One region of the Vibrio sp. nBUS_14 genome, then DNA from elsewhere that is predicted to be linked to it. Evidence: predicted binding sites of a transcription regulator. Region 1 holds the regulator's gene; the other holds the start of a gene.

Region 1 (18,261 bases):
GCACCTAGGCGGTCCTTAATCTGTTCAACTACGCGCAAGAAATCTGCGCCAGTACGGTCCATTTTATTAACGAAAACCATACGCGGAACTTGGTATTTATCAGCTTGACGCCATACTGTCTCTGACTGAGGTTCAACACCAGATGAGCCACAGAAAACAACAACTGCACCATCAAGTACACGCAGAGAACGTTCTACTTCGATAGTGAAGTCAACGTGTCCAGGAGTGTCGATGATGTTGATGCGGTGGTCAGGATACTGAGCTTCCATACCACGCCAAAACGTAGTGGTTGCTGCTGAAGTGATCGTAATACCGCGCTCTTGCTCTTGCTCCATCCAGTCCATGGTTGCTGCACCATCGTGAACTTCGCCGATTTTGTGAGAAAGACCGGTATAGAACAGAATACGTTCACTTGTGGTTGTTTTACCTGCATCTACGTGAGCAACGATACCGATATTACGGTACTGCTCAATAGGAGTTTTACGAGCCACGGTTGAATCCTCTTATTAGAGACTTAGGGACTATTGCTATGTCTAGATTATGCGTTAAAAGCGATGTTTCGCTAAAAAGCTTTGTCCTAGAAATAGCAATAGTTCCTAGCATAAGCATAGGAACTAAAGAAGTGCTGCAAGGAACCTTGCAGCACTGAAAAGGTATTACCAGCGGTAATGTGCGAACGCTTTGTTTGCGTCAGCCATGCGGTGAACGTCTTCACGTTTCTTAACCGCAGTACCTTTGTTCTCAGACGCGTCTAGCATTTCAGCAGCTAGGCGTTGAGCCATAGATTTTTCACCACGCTTACGCGCAGCTTCAACTACCCAACGCATAGCAAGAGCGTTACGGCGAACCGGACGAACTTCTACAGGTACTTGGTAAGTTGAACCACCCACACGGCGAGATTTAACTTCTACCGCTGGGCGAACATTTTCAAGAGCTTCTTCAAATACAGCTAAGTGATCTTTACCAGATTTCTCAGCCATAGTTTCTAGTGCAGTGTAAACAATCTTCTCTGCAGTAGATTTTTTTCCGTCAACCATAAGGATGTTAACGAATTTTGCCAGCAGTTCAGATTTGAACTTAGGATCTGGAAGGATCTTACGCTGGCCTATTACGCGACGACGTGGCATGGAATTTCTCCGTTGTCTTCTTCAGGTTTTTTCCAAAACTTTTCAGAATAATAAATAAATAGTGTTTGGCCTTACTTAACGCTTTCTTTTTAAAAAAGACGCATTAAGACTTAGGACGTTTCACACCATACTTAGAACGACCTTTCTTACGGTCGTTAACGCCTGCACAGTCAAGTGCACCGCGAACAGTGTGGTAACGCACACCTGGTAAATCTTTAACACGACCACCACGGATAAGAACAACACTGTGTTCTTGAAGGTTATGACCTTCGCCGCCGATGTATGAAGTAACTTCAAAGCCGTTAGTTAGACGAACACGACATACTTTACGTAGTGCTGAGTTCGGTTTTTTTGGAGTAGTAGTATATACGCGAGTACATACACCACGTTTTTGTGGGCACGCTTCTAGTGCAGGCACGTTGCTTTTAACAACCTGCTTTACACGAGGAGTACGTACCAACTGGTTAATAGTTGCCATTAACTAGCTCCTGATTTACTTGAAAGTAAGCTTGATGAAAAATCTAGCCCTATTACACATAGTGTAAATAGGGACGCAAAATTCTATTCAGCAGTGGGATGTGTGTCAAGAAATATACAGATCTTTTTTAGCCGTCTAGAGCTCAGGATGGTCTTTTTTTAACCATCCTGATAAAACACGGCTACCAAGTCACTGATTTGTCGTTCAAAACCGTCAGTTTGACGAATCCATCAAAGTCCACTTGATTCAGAGTGCTTGAAGCAAGTTGTTGTAAACCTCGGCTATCGAGATCTGTTTTTAATACCGACACATGTTCAACGGTTGAGGTTTGATTGAATAACTCATGATTTGGCAGGCAAACATACACCGCATCTTCAACCAAAAGGATATGATCCTGTTGTTGCGAGTACGCCAATGCAAGCTTGAGTTTGTCTACTGATTTTACAATATGAAGCATAACGTTCCCTAGAAAGTCAGTATTTTTTGGCTCTGAGCTAACTTCTGCGTCAACTCATTCACTTCTAGCGCAGTCACCTCGATCAGTAAGTTAGCTGTCGAGAGGCCGAACTGATTGAGGCTATGTTGGCACGCGTAAACCTGCTCGATGTCGTAGAGGTCCATGAGCTTGAATGCAGAAATATAGTCACGTGATAGGGATTCATCTGGCTGTTGAGCCTTGAGAAGCTGTGTAACGCCATCACCGACAAAGAATACGGTAATGTCTTCACTATAGGCTGAAGCCGCTAGCAGCGCATCTAGCCCTTCCCTACCCGCAGCCGTCGTATGAGGAAAAGTGTTAAATACAAAGGCCAATTTACTCAAAACTGCACAACCCTGTCTTGCGTTAAAAGTGCTTCAGATAAGCTCCCTAAACCAGCTTGGGTAAACCCAGCCGCCAAATTAGAGGCACTCAATTGATGTTGCGTCGCTTCTTCTGTGCTGATCACTCCGCGTCTCAACGCAGCAGCCACACATGTCTCTAGGCTAACATTGTGCTCATCCGCCAGTTTTTGCCAAGCAGAAGCCAAGTCAAATTCATCATTAGCAGGTACAGTAATGCCAGAGCCATTGCTAACACCATCTTGATAGAAGAACACACTGTGGAGTTTGTGGCCCTGTTTCAATAGAGCCACGGCAAACTGATAAGCACTTCTTGCGGATTGTGAGCCGTAAACCGGCCCATTAACTAGGAGTGTGTAGTTTAACAACCCTCTTCATCCTCTGTTTTGCGTTGACGGATGTATAAGTAAACGGTGTGCTTCGAGATATTCAATCGCTCAGCCACACGGTTAATCGCGTCTTTAATATCGAAAATACCTTTGTCGTAAAGCTCCATCACGATTTGACGGTTCTTGGTATTGTTTGATACTGATTTGTCTGCATTGATTTCTTCAATGGTGCGCTCAACCGTTTGGTCGACAAGCTCTTCGACATCACTGGCAAAGTTTACTGATGATGCAGCTTCGTCCGCATCTTGTGTAGGCATGAAAGATTGCAGTACTTGTGAGAATGGCGCATCTAGGTTGACGTTAATACACAGCAAGCCAATCACTCGGTCTTCACCATTGCGGATAGCAACCGTGATCGACTTCATCAATACTCCGCCTTTCGCACGAGTAAAGTATGAACGTGAGAAGTTACGCTTAGAACCTTCAATATCTTTCAGCATCTTTAATGCAAGATCGGTGATCGGCGAACCAACCTGACGACCTGTATTTTCGCCGTTGGCAATTTTAATCGCAGAAGTATTGAGGTCTTCTAAAGAGTGTAAAACAATTTCACAAAACGGACCGATAAGACTCGCAATACCGTCAACCACGGCCTCATAAGATCTTAAGATAATTTTATCGTGTTCACTGAATGGCATAACGTGGACTGATTCCATTTCAAGTAACACATCCGCATTGACTGTTTCTGTAGTAGTCACTTATTCCTTACCTTCGTGTGAAAAATCAACAAATTTATGTAAGTTTATCAGAAAATTTTAATTGCACACCTAGCTAACATTGTAACTAGTGATTTAGAACAACTTTAAAAATCAAATACTCACTTAAAAAGCAAAAAAAAAGCCCAACTCAACGTTAGGCTTTTTATTCAATCCGCGTATTTTAATACGAGAGATTCATTCAATACTTTCGTTCGATATTACTGAGCAGGAGCTGTTTCAGCGTTATCGATTTTCAGTAGCTCAACTTCAAATACTAGTGTTGAGTTAGCTGGGATAGTCGGTGTGTCTTGCTCACCGTATGCTAGCTCTGGCGGGATTACGAATTTGTACTTAGAACCAACTTGCATTAGTTGTACGCCTTCAGTCCAGCCTGGGATTACGCGGTTTAGTGGGAATGTTGCTGGTTCGCCACGATCGTAAGAGCTATCGAACTGAGTACCGTCTGTTAGCGTACCTTTGTAGTGTACTTGAACCGTATCAGTGTCTTTTGGAGATGCGCCTTCGCCAGCTGTCATTACTTGGTAAAGCAGACCAGATTCAGTTTGCTTCACGCCTTCAGTTTTAGCGAACTCAGCGCGGAAGTCATCACCCGCTGTCTTCACTTCAGCTGATTTCTCTGCCGCTTGTGTTTGCATTGTTTCAGCAACACGCTTGTCTAGAGCTTCAAGTGCAGCGCGCGTCTCTTCTTCATTAAGTGCAGTTTTCTCTGCAAATACGTCTTCGATACCTTGAAGAACCATATCTTTGTCTAGGTTGATGCCTAGCTCGCTTGGCTTATCAATGCTTGTGCTTAGGTAGTTAGCGAAAGATACACCGATTGCGTATGCCGCTTTGTCGTTTTCTGTTTTAAAGTTTACTGCTGCAACTTTAACTTCTTCTACCTGTGGAGCTTCTGCCTTTGGTTCTTCTTTCTGACAACCAACTGCTAGCATAACCGTTGCGGCAAGCAGTGATACTTTTAAAACTGATTTCATTGAATTCTCCAATTAATGGCCAAGCCATTGGTTATTGTGCACAAATCTAATGATTAGATTGGTGTGAATACGTTAGTTATAACAATATACTAGTCATATGTCTTTCGACAAAAACCGGATTATTAGACGTGATGCAAATATTTTTCCATTCATTGCTATGCGCAATTGTCATCACCTTGTTAAATGGATGTTTTTTCTTCCAAGATGATGAGCAACGTTGGGAAATTGAACCCAATGGTGCCACCAGCTTTGCCCTAAGCAGAGATGGACGCTTCGCTCTACTCTACTCTCAGCAAAAACACTTACTGCTCTGGGACTTAGACCAAAACAAAGAGCTCGCTCAACTCGGCCCACAGGACCAATCCGAAAACCAAATATCGCGAATTCGCATCTCTGACAATGGTCGCTTTGCGATTACCGCAAGTCAGATGAATTTCGCCGTTTGGGACCTGTCTTGGACTCAAGCTGAAGGGCTTTGGTCTATTTCCGATGGCTTGATTCGCGATGTCGACATATCCAGCAATGGTGAAAAAGTCTTACTTGGCCTGTCTAACGGCAAAGCCATCTATGTGGACTTAGTCACCGGACGCCGTCTGGAGTTCCTCGCTCATCGAGAAAAAGTTAATTCCGTCTCCCTATCTTCGAATGGGCGTTACGCATTATCAGGTGGTAACGACTACAAAGCTTACCTTTGGGATACCGAATCAGGCTTGGTGTTACGTACCTTCGAGCATGAACAAAGAGTAGTACGAGTTGCACTACAACGGGATGGAGAATTGGCTTTTACTTCCGATGGCGGCAACCAAGCGATGATTTGGGATCTAGAAACAGGTGAACCTCAAGCACAATTGCAGAGCTGGTCTCGACAGCTGATATTCTCTAGTGCTCGCTTTTCTGACGACGGCAGTATGTTAGTGACGGGTACGCCATCAAGCCAAGTGAGCGTGTGGAATACTCAAGATGGAAAACGAATTTTTCGTCACGATGCCGAGCCATTAAAAGATGCTCGCCCTCCCCGTTCGGTAGTGTATGATGCAGCCTTTGATGAAAAGAACCGTGTGATATCGGGCACCTCTGCGGGCATCGCCCAAGCTTGGAATGTGGATGAAGAACGATGACAGAAAAGCGAATTGAACAACTAGAAAGCCGCGTGAATGACCTAGAATGTCAGTTGGCTTTCCAAGAACAAACCATTGAAGAACTCAATGAAGCGCTTAGCCAACAACAGATGTTGATCACGAGAATGCAAGATCAAATGAAGTTCGTGGTGGGTAAAGTGAAAAATATGGATGGCTCAAACCTCGCTGACGCATCAGAAGAGACGCCACCTCCACACTATTAAGTGCGGTTCCAAATAACGAATGGGTTCTAGTGACGCATATAGCTAGTCTCTCGTCCTCGATGTGTCAGTACATTTCAGGACGGGACATAGAAAACTAAAAGGGCGACAGATGCTTATCTGTCGCCCTTTTGTTTGTTTAGTCTGAACTAATACAACTAAAGTCAGTTAAACCAATACAAGCTTAGTCATCGGCATAAATCTTCACTTCCACACAGCCGTTAGTATCAACACTCGCGCGGTACATTCCTGAACTGTTCATACCGAAGTGAATATCACCTTGGCCATCGATAGCAATCAGGCCACCTTCGCCGCCCATGGTTTTCAGTTCACCTTGAATGATGTGTTCACAAGCGGTATGCACATCTTCTTTGAGATAACGCATTCGTGCTGCTACATCACTCGCGACCATCTTTCTAAGGAAGAACTCACCCATACCTGTCGTTGATACGGCCACGTTGCCATTTTCAGCAACAGTGCCTGCTCCAATGATTGGAGAATCCCCCACACGGCCGTATTTTTTATTGGTTACGCCACCAGTGCTGGTTGCGGCCGCTAAATTGCCTGCTTGGTCTAACGCCACCGCGCCAACCGTGCCGTACTTTTTATCATCAGAGTATTTCTGTGCTTGTTGCTCATCGTATTTTGCTTCAGACAGAGCAAAGATACCTTTCTCTTTCATTGACTGAAGTTGATCATAACGACGCTCAGTAAAGAAGTAATCCTGCTCGGTGAAAGTGTACTCATGCTCAAATGCAAACCTCTCTGCGCCTTCGCCAATCAGCAGTACGTGGTCGCTTTTAAGCATTACGTCACGTGCCAGCTCTATCGGATTTTTAATATGACGGACACCGGCAATAGCGCCTGCGTCCATTTCGCGACCATGCATAACAGAAGCATCCATCTCAACAAATTCATCATGAGTCAGAACCGAACCTTTACCGGCATTAAAGTGTGGGCTGTCTTCCATCACTTTAACCGATGCCACCACCGCATCCAGAGCATCACCGCCCGATTGCAGTACTTGATAGCCCGCTAAAACTGACTTTTCCAAAGCCTCGGTAATACTCGTTTTTAATTCATCGCTCATTTGCTCTCGTAAGATGGTGCCAGCACCGGCATGAATAGCAATTGAAAAAGGCTGTGACATGCGAACTCTCCATTGACGTCGTCTTATAATGTTGTGCTATAAATACCACATTCATGGTTTGATGTCTGATAGCGAAAACCAAACTTTTTACGAACGCTTAGATTTACGGACACTTAGTTCGGTAGATAAAAAGTCCGCTCAAAAAGCTCGGCTCCTAAACGAAGAAAGCCTCCACAAGGGAGGCTTTCAATATTCTTAAACTAAACCGTTAATTCGGTATTAGTGAGAACCACAGCTACCGCCGCCGCAGCAGTCGTCTTTTTTCTCTTCATCGTGGTCGTGACCGTGGCTGCCACAGCCGCCTTCTTGATGTACGTGACCGTGTTGAACTTCTTCTTCAGTCGCTTCACGAACAGCTACAACTTCAACGTCAAACGTTAGAGTTTGGCCAGCAAGCATGTGGTTACCGTCAACAACAACTTCGTCGCCGTCTACTTCAGTAACTTCAACTGGGATTGGACCTTGGTCAGTATCCGCTAGGAAACGCATGCCAACTTCGATTTGCTCAACACCTTGGAACACGTCAGCAGGAACACGTTGAACTAGGTCATCGTTGTGATCGCCGTATGCGTCTTCTGGAGTAACAGTTGCTGAGAACTTGTCGCCAGCTACTTTGCCTTCAAGCTCTTTTTCAAGACCTGTAATTAGGTTGTTGTGACCGTGAAGGTAATCTAGTGGAGCTTCTGCAGTTGATTGATCAACTACTACGCCATCTTCAAGTTTCACTTGATATGCAACACTAACTACTACGTTCTTTTCAATTTTCATGAGAGCTCCAAGGAGGTTTGGACTAAGCTCGAAAAGTTGAGCTTAGGAAAAATTCTGTACCGGGATATTATGGGGATCAATTAACGAAACTCAATCATTCTGGCTTAAAAATACCGATCATTTCTTGATTCGCGTGTTCAGATTTCTCTACAGTTTTCGGTTTACGCTGCTCGGTGAAGTCACAATCGACGCATTCAACCAGCTCGATATTATTTTCAACCCACCAGCGGAGTGTGTCTTGAGTACTGCAGCTTGGGCAGCTCGCCCCAGCGATAAAGCGTTTTTTCTGTTTCACGTTCATATCCTTTACTACTCTGGATTCGCAGTTCTTCTACTCGTCTCTGAGTTAAAGACTCTGTAGAGACCGCGTTTATTATTAGGGTGTATTGTTGTTGGTTATAATATCTGGGTTATCAGTTCTGAAGAGCTATTGACTCCAGACTATTGCCAGTAATTTCGAGATTGGTGATCGTTTTCCATCTCGTGCCCAAAAATCTCTTCGAGCTCTTTACGAGCCTCTTTCGCTCGCTGGGCTAACTCGGCATCTTCGTTATGCTGAGGAAGTAACTCTTTCAGCATACCATTATCCAATTTCCTAAAGTGTGCTTCTGCTCGCTTCGCTTTATATGGATGCATGCCAAGTTCGGTCAATGTTTGACGACCTAAATCTAATGCCCCAAGGAAGGTTTCACGCGAATAGTTACTCACACCGTGGTTAAGTAATTGATACGCTTCAACACGGCTTCGAGCACGCGCTAAAATCTTTAACTGTGGGAAGTGCTGCTTACACAAATCGACTGTCTTCATGATTTCATCGGGAGAGTCGGTACACAACACAATGGCCTCTGCCTTATCAGCTCCCGCCGCTCGTAACAGTTCAAGGTGAGTTGAGTCACCGTAAAATACCTTGTAGCCGAATTTTCTAAGGATATGTATTTGGCTGGCATCACTTTCAAGGACGGTGATACGAATCTTGTTGGCATACATCAGACGACCAATGATCTGACCGAAACGACCAAAGCCCGCAATAATCACTCGAGGGCTACGATCAACCACATCGGAAGACATCGCGCTTTCACTAATTTGATTAAGTTGACGAGCAAAGAATCGGTCTTGCAGCTTAAGCATCAATGGTGTGGTCACCATAGATAGGCTCACAACCACCAGTAAAAACGACACTTGGTCAACGCTTAAGATGCCTTGTGCACTCGCAGCGGTAAAAATAACGAAGGCAAACTCACCACCTTGACTGAGAATCATCGCCATTCGGCTACGTGCTTTAGCTTGAGTGCCAAAGATACGAGCCAGCGCATACAGCACCAAACCTTTCAATACGACCAGAGACGACACTGCGATAAGTATTGCGAATGGGCTTTCTGCCAGTAGACCGAGGTTTACAGCCATACCCACAGAGATAAAGAACAGACCAAGCAGTAACCCTTTGAATGGGTCAATCGCGATTTCTAACTCGTGTCGATACTCACTTTCAGCCAGAAGTACGCCCGCTAAGAAAGTACCGAGTGCCATCGACAAACCAATCTGTTGCATGATGACAGCAATACCAATCACCAATAACAGCGCTGCGACAGTAAACAACTCACGCACACCGCTCATCACTACATATCGAAATAGTGGTCTTAATAAGAAGTGACCACCGACAAGCAAGCCAATCACACCGCCCAGCATCCACAGCATGTCAACCCAACTGCCTCCGGTATTACCAGCGAGTAAAGGCAGCATCGCCAACATAGGGATTACGGCAATATCTTGAAAAAGTAAGACTGCAAAGCCTGACTGCCCCGCTTCTTTACCACCAAGTTCTCGCTCTTCAATAACGCGTAAAGCAATAGCGGTCGAAGACAGCGCTAAACCCATACCTATTACCAGGCTGGTTTGCCAAGTTAATCCGAACATACAGGCGATGGCGGTAATAATCAGAGTAGTGATCAACACTTGTGCGCCACCCAATCCGAGAATCGGCGCTCTCATCTGCCACAGCTTTTTAGGGTTAAGTTCTAAACCGATGAGAAAGAGCAGCAGTACCACCCCGAACTCGGAGAAATGCAGAATCGCTTCGACATCACTGATTAAACCAAGCCCCCAAGGACCAATCGCTACGCCAGCTAATAGATAGCCAAGTACTGAGCCTAAGCCAGCTCGCTGCGCGATAGGAACCGCGACCACAGCAGCGGCTAAAAAAATAACGCTACTTTGTAGAAAATCGTTAGTCAGAGCCATCATTCGCTCCTATATATTGTAGCGGGTCTCGCAACCAGTTTCGATACGCTTCCGCGTGTTGATAACGCGTCATATCCGAGACGTTTCTTGCCCAATGTAGAACTAAAGGTGATATCCAGTGCATCTGACACAAAGCAGCGGTGAGTTCGAATGGTTGCAAGATCTCTTGTAATGGATATTTATTATAGCCTGCAGCACCAAACGCCTCTTCTTTACCACCGGTTGTGATAACGCTACGCCAGTGTTTACCCTTAAGCGCGCTTTGTTCACCAAACGCAAAACCTTTACCCAGTACGCGGTCAAACCACTCTTTTAATAATGAGGGACAGGAATACATAAACAGAGGATGTTGAAACACAATCACATCGTACTCGAGAAGTAATTCATGCTCATAAGGCACATCGATGAAGAAGTCTGGGTAGATGGCGTAGAGATCATGAATTTTGACATGACCAAGCGACTCTATCTTTTTAATCATCATCTGATTGGCAATAGAAGTTTGCGGCTCTGGGTGTGCGTAGATGATCAACACCTTTGGCACGACTTTGTCTGTCGAGGGAGTATTACTCATTCCTTTGAAACATTCCTTTGAAGGCTAAACGGTGGCAAGGCCACAAGAATTTAAGCAAAAGTTATTAATATGTTATTGGCATCATAACGCAAATTGCATTGTGATCGACTTTTATCTGTTTTCAGCCTACTATGCAGGCGTCTGTTCACCTCTAATTTCTATGCTATCTCTATATGATTACTTTCTCCGATATTCAATTGCTACGCGGCGGTAAGCCACTCCTTGACCAAGCATCTGCAACTCTTCACCCTAGCGACAAGATCGGTTTGGTTGGTAAAAACGGCTGTGGTAAATCTACGCTGTTCGCCTTAATCAAGGACGAACTGTCTATTGATGCAGGCTCATTCAGCAAACCAGCTCATTGGGAAATGGCTTGGGTTGCTCAAGAAACGCCTGCATTAGAAAGAACAGCAATTGAATACGTGATCGATGGCGACCGTGAATACCGAGGCCTTGAAGATCAACTAGAGGAAGCGGAAAAAGCTGACAACGGCACCTTGGTCGCAGAGATCCACGGCAAGATCGAAACCATTGGTGGTTACAGCATCAAGGCACGCGCTGCCGAGTTGTTGGATGGCCTAGGCTTTAGCCAAGAACAAATGACATGGAACCTGACTAAGTTCTCTGGTGGTTGGCGTATGCGTTTGAACCTAGCGCAAGCTCTACTGTGTCGCAGTGACTTATTGCTGCTTGATGAGCCTACCAACCACTTGGATTTAGACGCAGTAATGTGGCTAGAGCGCTGGTTACAAACCTACCCGGGCACGCTAGTGCTTATCTCGCACGATAGAGACTTCTTAGACCCTATCGTCAACCGTATCGTCCATGTTGAAAACCAACAGCTTAACGAATACACGGGTAACTACTCATCGTTTGAAACTCAACGAGCGCAAAAGCTGCTTCTGCAACAAGCGATGTTCCAGAAGCAGCAGAAGCAAATGGCTCACATGCAGAGCTACATTGACCGTTTCCGCTACAAAGCTTCAAAGGCTCGCCAAGCGCAAAGCCGTATTAAAGCGCTTGAGAAAATGGAACAAGTGTTACCTGCTCAGTTTGATAACCCATTCAGCTTTGAGTTCAGAGAGCCAGATGCGCTACCAAACCCAATCATGATGATGGACGAGGTATCTGCAGGCTACGACGACAATCTTATACTAGAAAAGATTCGCCTAAATCTCGTTCCGGGTAGCCGAATTGGTCTACTTGGTCGAAATGGCGCAGGTAAATCAACGCTCATAAAACTGCTTTCAGGTGAATTGAAGCAGCAAGGCGGTGAACTGAGCTATTCGCAAGGCATTAAAATTGGCTACTTCGCACAGCACCAATTAGAAACGCTGCACCCAGAAGAAACACCGTTGCAACACATGATGCAGATTGCGCCTAAGCACACAGAACAACAACTGCGTGATTACCTAGGTAGCTTTGGCTTCCAAGGTGAAAAAGCACTGGATAAAGTGGCGCCATTCTCAGGTGGTGAAAAAGCGCGTTTGGTATTGGCGCTACTGGTATGGCAAAAGCCTAACCTATTGCTACTCGATGAACCAACTAACCACTTGGATCTCGACATGCGTCAGGCGCTGACTTTTGCATTGCAGACGTTCGAAGGCGCGATGATTATCGTATCGCACGACCGTTACCTACTGCGTGCTACCACCGATGACTTATATCTAGTACATGATCGCCAAGTGGCACCGTTTGATGGTGACCTAAGCGATTACTACAAGTGGCTAACTGAACAACAAAAAGTTGAGCGCAAAGAAGCGCAAGCATTGGTACCAGCGAAAGACGGCACCAACAGTGCAGCTGCGAAAAAAGAGCAGAAACGCAAAGAGGCCGAGTTCAGAAAACTAACTGCACCACTTCGTAAAAAGCTAACTCAATTTGAAAAGCAAATGGATAAGCTGACGCAGGCTCTTGAAGAAGCCGAGCAAGAATTATCCGACACTTCACTGTATGAAGCTGAAAATAAGGCTAAACTGAACAAAGTGCTCGCTCTACAAGCGAGCAGTAAGTCACAGCTAGAAGAAGTTGAAATAGATTGGATGTCCACTCAAGAAGAGCTTGAGCAGATGGAACAGGATATGGATAGCTTATGAGCCCAGAGCACGCCCCAATATCACTAACACTGGAACGACTATGGCAATTTAGCCTTCAGTATTACAGTGTGCGCGGTGTAAAGGATGCGTGCCTAGCTTTGCAAAACCAGTTCCACGGCAACGTCAATCTACTGCTGCTTCTCAAATGGCTTGATGAGCAACAATTGTCTTTTTCCGAAGAAGAGTGGCACAAGGTACAACAGTGCTTAAGCCGCTCTGAAACCCTGCTTCATAGCTATCGAGAGCTGCGTAAGCACCTCAAACCTCAAGTCGTCGATTCCCTCTACCGTGAAGCTCTCCAATTTGAACTTCAGTTAGAGAAGCAACAGCAATCTGATCTCGTCGACTGCATTAACTCTCTTCAGCTTACGGCTAACCAGCAATCACCACTCGCTTTTCAATACTGTCGTTTATTGGGGGCTGAAAACCTCTACGACGCTTTTTCTGAACCAGCACCTCAACCCTAACGCGTTTACTTTCTCTTATCTTCAATCAAGATCCAAGCTTACCTTGGTAGTATCGCTCTTCATTTTCACACGGGATTGGCGCGCATGATTGGCAATATGTTTGAAGCTCAATCTCGAAAATATTCAACTAGTTACCTACGCCCTGTTTTTGTAACCCGTATCAGTGAAACCCTTGCACTTATACCGAGAATCAACCAAGCTCAAATAAAAACGTGGGCGTTTCGCCAAAAGCTCAATACTTTACAAAGCCCATAAAAGAAGCATGGACTGTTTTATGACAATATTTACCGCAGCCGCTGGTTTATCGAATCCGCACTTACAAACCTTAGTGCCACGGTTTATTAGAAAGCAGGCATTGTTTGACCCTCAATGGCAAACCTTAGAAACACCCGACGGTGACTTTCTCGATCTTGCTTGGAGCGAAACGCTAGAGGGTGACACCCCAAGTAATGAGGTTCGAAGTAACAAGCCGATATTCGTTCTATTCCATGGCTTAGAGGGAAGCTTTGAAAGCCCTTATGCCAACGGACTGATGAATGCCTTTGCTAAAGATGGCTGGCTATCAGTGATGATGCACTTCAGAGGCTGCAGCGGAAAGCCCAATCGCTTGGCTCGCGCTTACCATTCAGGTGAAGTCGAAGATGCGCGCTTTTTCCTAAGACATCTACACGCCCAGTTCCCCAATAACCCTAAGGTAGCGGTTGGTATCTCTTTGGGCGGTAACATGCTGGCGAACTATTTGGCTGAGTACGCGGACGACCCATTGCTGTCGGCGGCGACGATTGTCTCTGCACCTTTTGATCTGGCTTGTTGCTCTAGTCGTATTGAGCGAGGTTTCTCTAAGCTCTATAAAAAGTACCTGCTCAACTCTCTCAAATCTAATGCCTTGAAAAAGATTAAGCTGCTGCAAGAAAAGCTCGGTATCACCGCCGAAACCATTAAGAAGATAGACAAGCTGTATGAGTTTGATGAACGGATTACTGCGCCTCTGCACGGGTTCAAGAATGCTCAGGACTACTATGCCCAATGTTCTGCATTGCCTAAATTGAATCGGATTAAACTGCCCACACAGATCATTCATGCGAAAGACGATCCTTTCATGACCGATGATGTAATTCCAAAATTCGTTCTACCGGACAATATCGATTATCGTCTGTTTCAAAAAGGCGGCCATGTGGGGTTCATTACTGGTAGCACGCTCAAACCAAGGTTTTGGTTAGAAGAAGCATTACCCGCCTACTATGAAAGTATTCAAGATTCGGCATAATGGCGAAGCCTTTGTTAAGGGCTGAGTGGTAGACACACTGATCAACACATCAATAAACCTATTAATGAACATATCCATGAACATAAAAGAGAGAAGTATTTATGATCATCCCATGGCAAGACATCGCACCAGAAACGCTGGAAAACCTCATTAAAGAATTCGTGCTGCGTGAAGGCACAGACTACGGTGACGTAGAGGTTTCACTGCAAAACAAGATTGACCAAGTGAAACATCAATTAGCCTCAAAGGAAGTCAGCATCGTGTTTTCTGAGCTCCATGAAACCGTTGATATTCAAGTCACAAAATGCTTCTAAGCTGCGCTCATACAGGAGCCGTGTTATAGTGGTAAACGATTGCTAACAAGTAAGTTACTCAAAAGACAAGGGTTGTCATGTCCGCTAAACATCCAATTATTGCAGTGACGGGTTCATCTGGAGCCGGCACCACCACTACCTCAGAAGCCTTCCGTAAAATGTTCAATATGATGGACGTGAAGGCAGCTTGGGTTGAAGGGGATAGTTTCCATCGCTTCACTCGACCAGAGATGGATGTCGAGATCCGTAAGGCACGCGAACAAGGTAAGCACATCAGCTACTTTGGTCCACAAGCTAACGATTTTGGCGCATTAGAAGAGTTCTTCCGTCAATACGGTAATGAAGGCACGGGCAAAGTCCGCAGTTATCTACATACCTTCGATGAAGCCGTTCCTTACAACCAAATGCCTGGCACCTTTACGCCATGGCAAGAGATCCCTGAAAACTCGGATGTGATGTTCTATGAAGGCCTTCATGGTGGTGTAGTCGATGGAGACATTAACGTCTCGCAATACGTCGACCTGTTGATCGGCATGGTACCTATCGTAAACTTGGAGTGGATCCAGAAATTCGTTCGTGACACACGCGATCGTGGGCACTCTCGCGAAGCGGTGATGGACTCGATTGTTCGCTCAATGGATGATTACCTTAACTACATTACCCCGCAGTTTTCGCGCACTCATATCAACTTTCAGCGTGTTCCAACCGTAGATACATCGAATCCACTGAACGCCAAAGGGATTCCAAGTTTAGACGAAAGCTTCGTGGTTATACGTTTGCGCGGTATCAAAAACGTCGATTTCCCTTATCTTTTGGCTATGATTGATGGCTCATTTATGTCACGTCATAACACGCTTGTAGTGCCAGGAGGCAAAATGAGTTTTGCTATGGAGCTCATTGTAAGGCCAATCTTGCAACAACTCATCGAAACCGGAAAAATAGGTTAACAAAACGACATTCTGGTTGATTACTTTTCATACCGTGATCATGTGCACAATTTTGCGTAAAAAATCGTAGCTTGGCCACGATTAAAATCAAGAAATAGTACCTGAAAAAGGATACTATTCTTAAACGAGACACAAGATAGCTTGCAGCACTCAACGAGTGCTCTTATCCTAACTGAGTCAATTCAGGCTTAGCTAAAATACGGAAAGCGGCAAGCATACCCTGCAGAGGAAGTGAGATATTATGGTTCTAGGTAAACCTCAAACCGATCCAACATTAGAGTGGTTCCTTTCACACTGTCATATTCATAAGTACCCTTCAAAAAGTACTTTGATTCATGCTGGTGAAAAGGCAGAAACCTTGTACTACATCGTTAAAGGTTCTGTGGCTGTTCTTATTAAAGACGAAGAAGGTAAGGAAATGATTCTTTCTTACCTAAACCAAGGCGACTTCATCGGTGAACTTGGACTTTTCGAAGAAGACCAAGAGCGTACTGCATGGGTTCGTGCAAAATCTCCTTGTGAAGTAGCTGAAATTTCGTTCAAGAAATTCCGTCAACTTATTCAAGTGAACCCAGATATCCTAATGCGCCTTTCAGCGCAAATGGCAAACCGTCTACAAGTAACTAGCCAAAAAGTTGGTGACTTAGCGTTCCTTGACGTAACAGGTCGTATCGCTCAAACGCTACTTAACCTAGCGAAACAGCCAGATGCAATGACTCACCCTGACGGCATGCAAATCAAGATCACTCGTCAAGAGATTGGCCAGATCGTTGGTTGTTCTCGTGAGACAGTAGGACGTATCTTGAAAATGCTTGAAGAGCAGAACCTAATTTCTGCACACGGTAAGACTATCGTGGTATACGGCACTCGTTAATCTCGATTAGCTGAGCCAAAAATTTGAAAGCCACCAAATGCAAATTTGGTGGCTTTTTTGTTTTCCAAGGTCTAGAGAGCAGATACAAGATACAAGATACAAGATACAAGATACGAATGGGACAGTTACTGCTTCCAAGCGCAAACACTTTCGAAGCGAAGCGTAACCGTATCTCTAGGGCAAAGCACATGCTCGTATCTTTCTTTAACCGTTGGTGCTTTCGAAGATCTTATCCGCTGATGCTGCAACGAATCCTGTATAAAGCTCACCATTGGCCATCGCATAACGCTTAGCGAACTCATAGAAACCACCGGGAATCATCTCATTGCCTTCAACAAATGAAACTGGGACTTTGTCTGCCATTGTTGATGATTGCTCTAATAAGACCTCTGGAGAGCCTTTAACCTCACCACCAGACGCATTGACCGTGAAGCCTGACTCGCTCAGGTAATCATTCACTGACTGCACTTCATCAAAAGCGTCGAGTTGATTAACACTCACCGTAAAGTGGTTTGCACCGTAACCATGAGCTGCGAGCCAAGAAGCGTATTCACTCTCTTTTGCTAGCACTTGGAAATCTGCGAAATTCAAATCCCAAAGACGACCACCAAACAAGAATTCATGGCCTTGAAGCTTACTTGCGTCAACTTGCTCAACCAACTTAGCAACAATCTGTTGCAGATCACTTGAACACTCTTCTACTTTCAACTCACTAATGAACACTTTTGGTTGGTTTGGATCTGGGTGCTCGTAGTGCTTAGCCACTAGCTTCTTGCTCTCAAATAAGTAATCGCCACACGCCTTGTAACCTAACTCAAAGAAAGGTTTAGCCAATGTTTCAATACCTAGCGGTGCAACATTGAAAGTACGCAGTGCAATGTGATCATTAATCAGAGCTTCGTCTTCTTTCAGCAAGTGATGCACTTTCTCAGCCGATGGACACAGCCTGTGAATATAATCGTCCCATAGTGATTTAAAGAGTAGATCGGGCGTCATGGTGACTCCTTGTTAGAGGTTCTAGCAAGCTAGTAATTTGGATTAGAAAGGAAGAGGCTGGACATAGAGTCAGCAGCCATCAGCCTGTGACATACTTGTTCTATTATTATCTACCGCCCAATCGAGGTGTCGGACGTGGGTGAAAAGAGGAAGCGATAACACCGCTTCCTTATTACACAATTAACCAATGAATCTGTTATTCATGAACCTAGAGCTCATAAGCTTGTGATTCATCAAGTTATAGCTTAAAAGCCAAAACTACAGCTCAATACCAGGGCTAAACGTAGCTGGCAGTTGAGTTTCACCACCTTCCATTGACGCCATTGGGTAAGCACAGTAGTCCGCCGCGTAGTAAGCACTTGGGCGTAGGTTGCCTGAAGCACCCGGGCCGCCAAATGGTGCATCACCACTTGCGCCTGTTAGCTGGCGATTACGATTAACAATACCCGCACGGATATGATCAACGAAGTATTCCCACTCTGAATCGTCTGTTGATACTAAACCGGCAGACAAACCAAAGCGCGTGTCATTAGCCAATTCAACCGCTTGCTCTAGCGATTGATAACGAACCACTTGCAGCAATGGGCCGAAGTACTCTTCATCTGGCAACTCAGCAATGTTGGTTGCATCGATAATACCCGGAGAAACAAACGCCGCTTCGCCCGCTTTTGCTTCGACTAGGCTTACACCACCTAGTGATTGCAGAT
Region 2 (3,659 bases), on a different replicon from region 1:
TACTTTTTTTCTCAAAGTCGGCCGAGTGAGCAATAACTTCAAAGCGACATAATTGACTCTCTTCGTTAGTCCAGCCTAAAGACTTCGCCTTATCGCCGTTCGAGAGGCTAGCCTGCTTTCGGTGATACCAATACACCTTAAAACGATCACGCCAATGCATTTAGGATATCTCTCATAACAGCAATAGCATTGACTCACTCATAAACTTGATGATTTAGACAAAGTGCCACCGATTTTATAACCAATCGCATAGCAAACCACGGCGACAGTCACAAACACCAGTGCCGAGAAGAAGTACGCCACCGATGCCGCTACGCCAGTGCCCCACACGACGCTGAACACCAAACCAAGATAAGCCTCTTGCGGCCACTGAGAGATACGAAACTGAGTACCACCAGCAATAAGATAAACCATCGCAAACAAGCCGATAAAGGCGGTGATAAGACCGAAGAAGACGCGCATGTTCATGGGGAGACCTTTGATTTATTGGACTTGGTTGCCGTTATTATAAATCGAAACCGAATATTCTTAATCGCAACCTGATGATATTCAAGTATATCGGATAAAACAGGCTCGCTCTATTACTCTTCCGAGTGAGCCTGAAATGCACTAGTAATAATAAGACAAGTGGCTTAAATCCTAATTAACCTAACGAGCAGGCACAAAAAAGCGGACACTCTTCTCACGTTAAATCCGTAAGCAAGATATCCGCTTTTACTGACTTTAAGCGCTTGAACTGAGTCTAGCTTAAAGCAGGATGAAGATACCCGCTAAACAGGCACTCATTAGGTTGGCGAGTGTACCAGCAGCAACGGCTTTTAGGCCTAAGTTTGCTACTTCAGCACGACGCTCTGGTGCCATAACACCAATCGACCCTAATTGAATCGCAATAGAGCCAATGTTAGCAAAGCCACAAAGAGCAAAAGTCACGATTACTTGGCTATGTTCAGATAGCAGCGCTTTGTTCTCAACGAAGTCGATGAAAGCAACAAACTCGTTCATTACGATCTTCTGACCGATATAAGAACCCGCCATTAATACTTCATCACTCGGGATGCCAATCAGCCATGCAAATGGTGAGAACAGGTAACCGAAGATAGCTTGCAGCGTAATGCCCGCAAAACCGAACGTTTCACCTAAGCTTTCTAAGCCTGTGTTAACCATTGCAATCACACTCACGAATGCAATCAACATAGTACCAACGGCTACCGCCACCTTCATACCGTTCATCGCACCACTTGCCAATGCATCGATTACATTGCTTTGGTCAGCTTTATCTAGCTCAATGTGCTCGTAGTCACTTGGCGTACTGCGCTCAGGAACAATGATTTTCGCCATCAGTAAGCTACCTGGAGCCGCCATGAAGCTTGCTGCAATAAGGTATTTAAGTTCAACACCTAATCCTGCATAACCACCAAGCACACTACCCGCAACAGACGCCATACCACCAGCCATTACAGCAAACAGTTCAGAACGAGTCATAGATTTTAAAAACGGACGAATAAGAAGAGGAGACTCACCCTGAGAAAGGAAGATGTTGCCCGTAGCGACCAAAGATTCAGCTTTACTGGTGCCCAGCAGTTTCTGCACGGCTCCACCAAGAACTTGAATCACTTTTTGCATAATGCCTAAGTAATAAAGTGCCGAGATCAAAGCGCTAAAGAAGATGATAATAGGAAGAACGCGAATCGCGAAAATAAAACCATCAGTAGCGAGGTCACCGAAAAGGAAAGCGATACCAGCGTCCGCAAAACCAAGCAGGCTTGAAACACCATTACTCAAACTCGTTAGTGCCAATTGTCCCCATGGGAAATACAACACTAAGGCTGCAAAACCAATTTGAAGTAACAATGCACGAGACACGGTTTTCCAGTTAATAGAAGAGCGACTCTCAGATAACAGACATGCGCAAGCAATCAGTGCAACAACACCGACAAGACCAAATAGAATATTCATAATGTGTCCTAGTAATCCTTAAAGAGTGAACATGAGCCAAACAAATGACATCAAAGGAATAGGACAAAGAACCTCAAGCAAAACGCTACGCGATGAAGGAGCTAACAACGTTAGCGAGTGTGACAACGAGTTGTTCATGTAAAAATTCACCTTATACAAGCAGTGGAACGTAGCTGGTCCGGTCCGTGGGGTCATTCACATATCCATGTGACGGCTTGTATTGGCTAAGCACCGGCTTAAAACCGGAAAAGAAGTATAAACAGTTAAGTGAGACTTTCATCACATTTATTGACGCAAACGGTCGCGCGGTCAAGGATTAAACAAAACGTATTGTTTGTCATCGTTTTCGTGCTTCAAAAACTGTAAACAATCTGTATAAGATTGAATTTAGAATGTTAAGCCCTTAAGCGCATGAGCGTAACCTCTCGGTTAATTCTGTGTGATTATTAGCAGTTTTCTGTGCTCTGCCTCATTTCCCGAGACTTCAAGATTCATCTTAAGTTTAGATGCGTATATACTTTGTATAATCTCACCAAATAATTATCTATAAAATACCAATAGAGCTGATTAGATATAACAGCCATCGGGACTAAGAGAGGAAACACGTGAAGAAAATGGAAGCTCCGCACGATATGAACATTGGAGCTAGATTCAAAACAAATAGACATGGCTATGTGACAGTAGTTGAATATTATAATACCCATACTGTTATCGTCGCGTTTGAAAACACCGGAAATATCCGCGCTATCAGTGCGGCGAAATTACGTATAGGCCAGCTAACCGATCGCTCTGTCGCACCTGAATCAATTATGATTGGAGAAAAGGTTGAATCTGTTAAACACGGAATATTAACCATTACTCAAGTTGAATCTGAAAATATTGTTGTACTGACCAATGTAAATAATGAAGAAATTAGAATGTTATTGCCTGCAGTACAAAAAATGAAAGATAAAACTGAAGACGTAGACAATGAAAATGTTGCTTCGCCAAAACCGACCTCGCTTAGCCAGTTGACGAAAAGAAATAAAAAGACCAAAGACGTTAATAGCATGCTTAAGAAAATGCTTACTGACTACGGTCGATACGATTAATTACTCATTTCTAAAATAAATCATCTAAATATTTATACCCTAACGTAAAAATTAATTAGTCCCCTCCTTTCCCAATAAGATACGTTGCATGTTCGAGTGAAAAGTTAAATTTGATCAAAGTCTCACTCTGGATCTTTACTGTAAACTAACGAGATCTACGTCACAATCTCATTTTAGTTTTGTGATTGAGATCTTATTGAAATCTAAGTACTTCCATTACTATGCTCTCACACAATAAGAGAACGAAGTTTCTCAACCCCTAAAATCCAATTGAGACAAATATTATGAAAAAGATTCTTGTAGTTTGCGGTAACGGCCTTGGTACTTCTCTAATGATGGAAATGGCAGTGAAAGAAGTTGCTAAAAAAATCGGTTTCGAAGCAGAAGTTGATCACGAAGATCTATCATCTGCAGCATCAAGCAATGCGGATATTTGGGTTGCAGCAACAGATGTTGCCAACCAACTAAAAGATGCTGGTAAAGAGAACATCATCAGCCTTAAAAATATTTTTGACAAAGCATCAATTGAAGAACAACTAAAAACTTTCATGTAAGGTCAAAATTATGCAAAACTTTTTCGAGTTCATGCTCGGCTTATTAAAAGAGCCGGCA

Evidence for each region. Region 1 encodes CRP, which controls carbon source genes, mostly activating them, when cyclic AMP is high. Its sites were predicted from a motif close to TGTGANNNNNNTCACA; they were not measured.
Region 2: the regulator CRP is predicted to act here: its motif matches at 2,225-2,240, upstream of ACMAZD_RS21315 (NupC/NupG family nucleoside CNT transporter).

What each region holds. Positions count from the first base shown of each region.
Region 1 covers NZ_CP179206.1:3,372,331-3,390,591, forward strand. The annotation lists gene fusA (elongation factor G) at 1-491, opposite strand, end outside; gene rpsG (30S ribosomal protein S7) at 657-1,127, opposite strand; gene rpsL (30S ribosomal protein S12) at 1,231-1,605, opposite strand; gene tusB (sulfurtransferase complex subunit TusB) at 1,787-2,062, opposite strand; gene tusC (sulfurtransferase complex subunit TusC) at 2,071-2,427, opposite strand; gene tusD (sulfurtransferase complex subunit TusD) at 2,424-2,813, opposite strand; gene ACMAZD_RS15960 (helix-turn-helix transcriptional regulator) at 2,807-3,532, opposite strand; gene fkpA (FKBP-type peptidyl-prolyl cis-trans isomerase) at 3,751-4,527, opposite strand; gene ACMAZD_RS15970 (WD40 repeat domain-containing protein) at 4,659-5,645, shown strand; gene ACMAZD_RS15975 (SlyX family protein) at 5,642-5,869, shown strand; gene ACMAZD_RS15980 (isoaspartyl peptidase/L-asparaginase family protein) at 6,051-7,016, opposite strand; gene slyD (peptidylprolyl isomerase) at 7,236-7,784, opposite strand; gene ACMAZD_RS15990 (YheV family putative zinc ribbon protein) at 7,879-8,079, opposite strand; gene kefB (glutathione-regulated potassium-efflux system protein KefB) at 8,226-10,022, opposite strand; gene kefG (glutathione-regulated potassium-efflux system ancillary protein KefG) at 10,009-10,593, opposite strand; gene ACMAZD_RS16005 (ABC transporter ATP-binding protein) at 10,767-12,689, shown strand; gene ACMAZD_RS16010 (TIGR02444 family protein) at 12,686-13,156, shown strand; gene ACMAZD_RS16015 (hydrolase) at 13,431-14,423, shown strand; gene ACMAZD_RS16020 (YheU family protein) at 14,525-14,737, shown strand; gene ACMAZD_RS16025 (phosphoribulokinase) at 14,815-15,684, shown strand; gene crp (cAMP-activated global transcriptional regulator CRP) at 15,926-16,558, shown strand; gene ACMAZD_RS16035 (DUF1338 domain-containing protein) at 16,763-17,554, opposite strand; gene astD (succinylglutamate-semialdehyde dehydrogenase) at 17,813-18,261, opposite strand, start outside.
Region 2 covers NZ_CP179207.1:832,509-836,167, reverse strand. The annotation lists gene ACMAZD_RS21325 (class I SAM-dependent methyltransferase) at 1-160, opposite strand, end outside; gene ACMAZD_RS21320 (hypothetical protein) at 199-468, opposite strand; gene ACMAZD_RS21315 (NupC/NupG family nucleoside CNT transporter) at 748-1,956, opposite strand; gene ACMAZD_RS21310 (hypothetical protein) at 2,571-3,047, shown strand; gene ACMAZD_RS21305 (PTS sugar transporter subunit IIB) at 3,332-3,601, shown strand; gene ACMAZD_RS21300 (PTS ascorbate transporter subunit IIC) at 3,612-3,659, shown strand, end outside.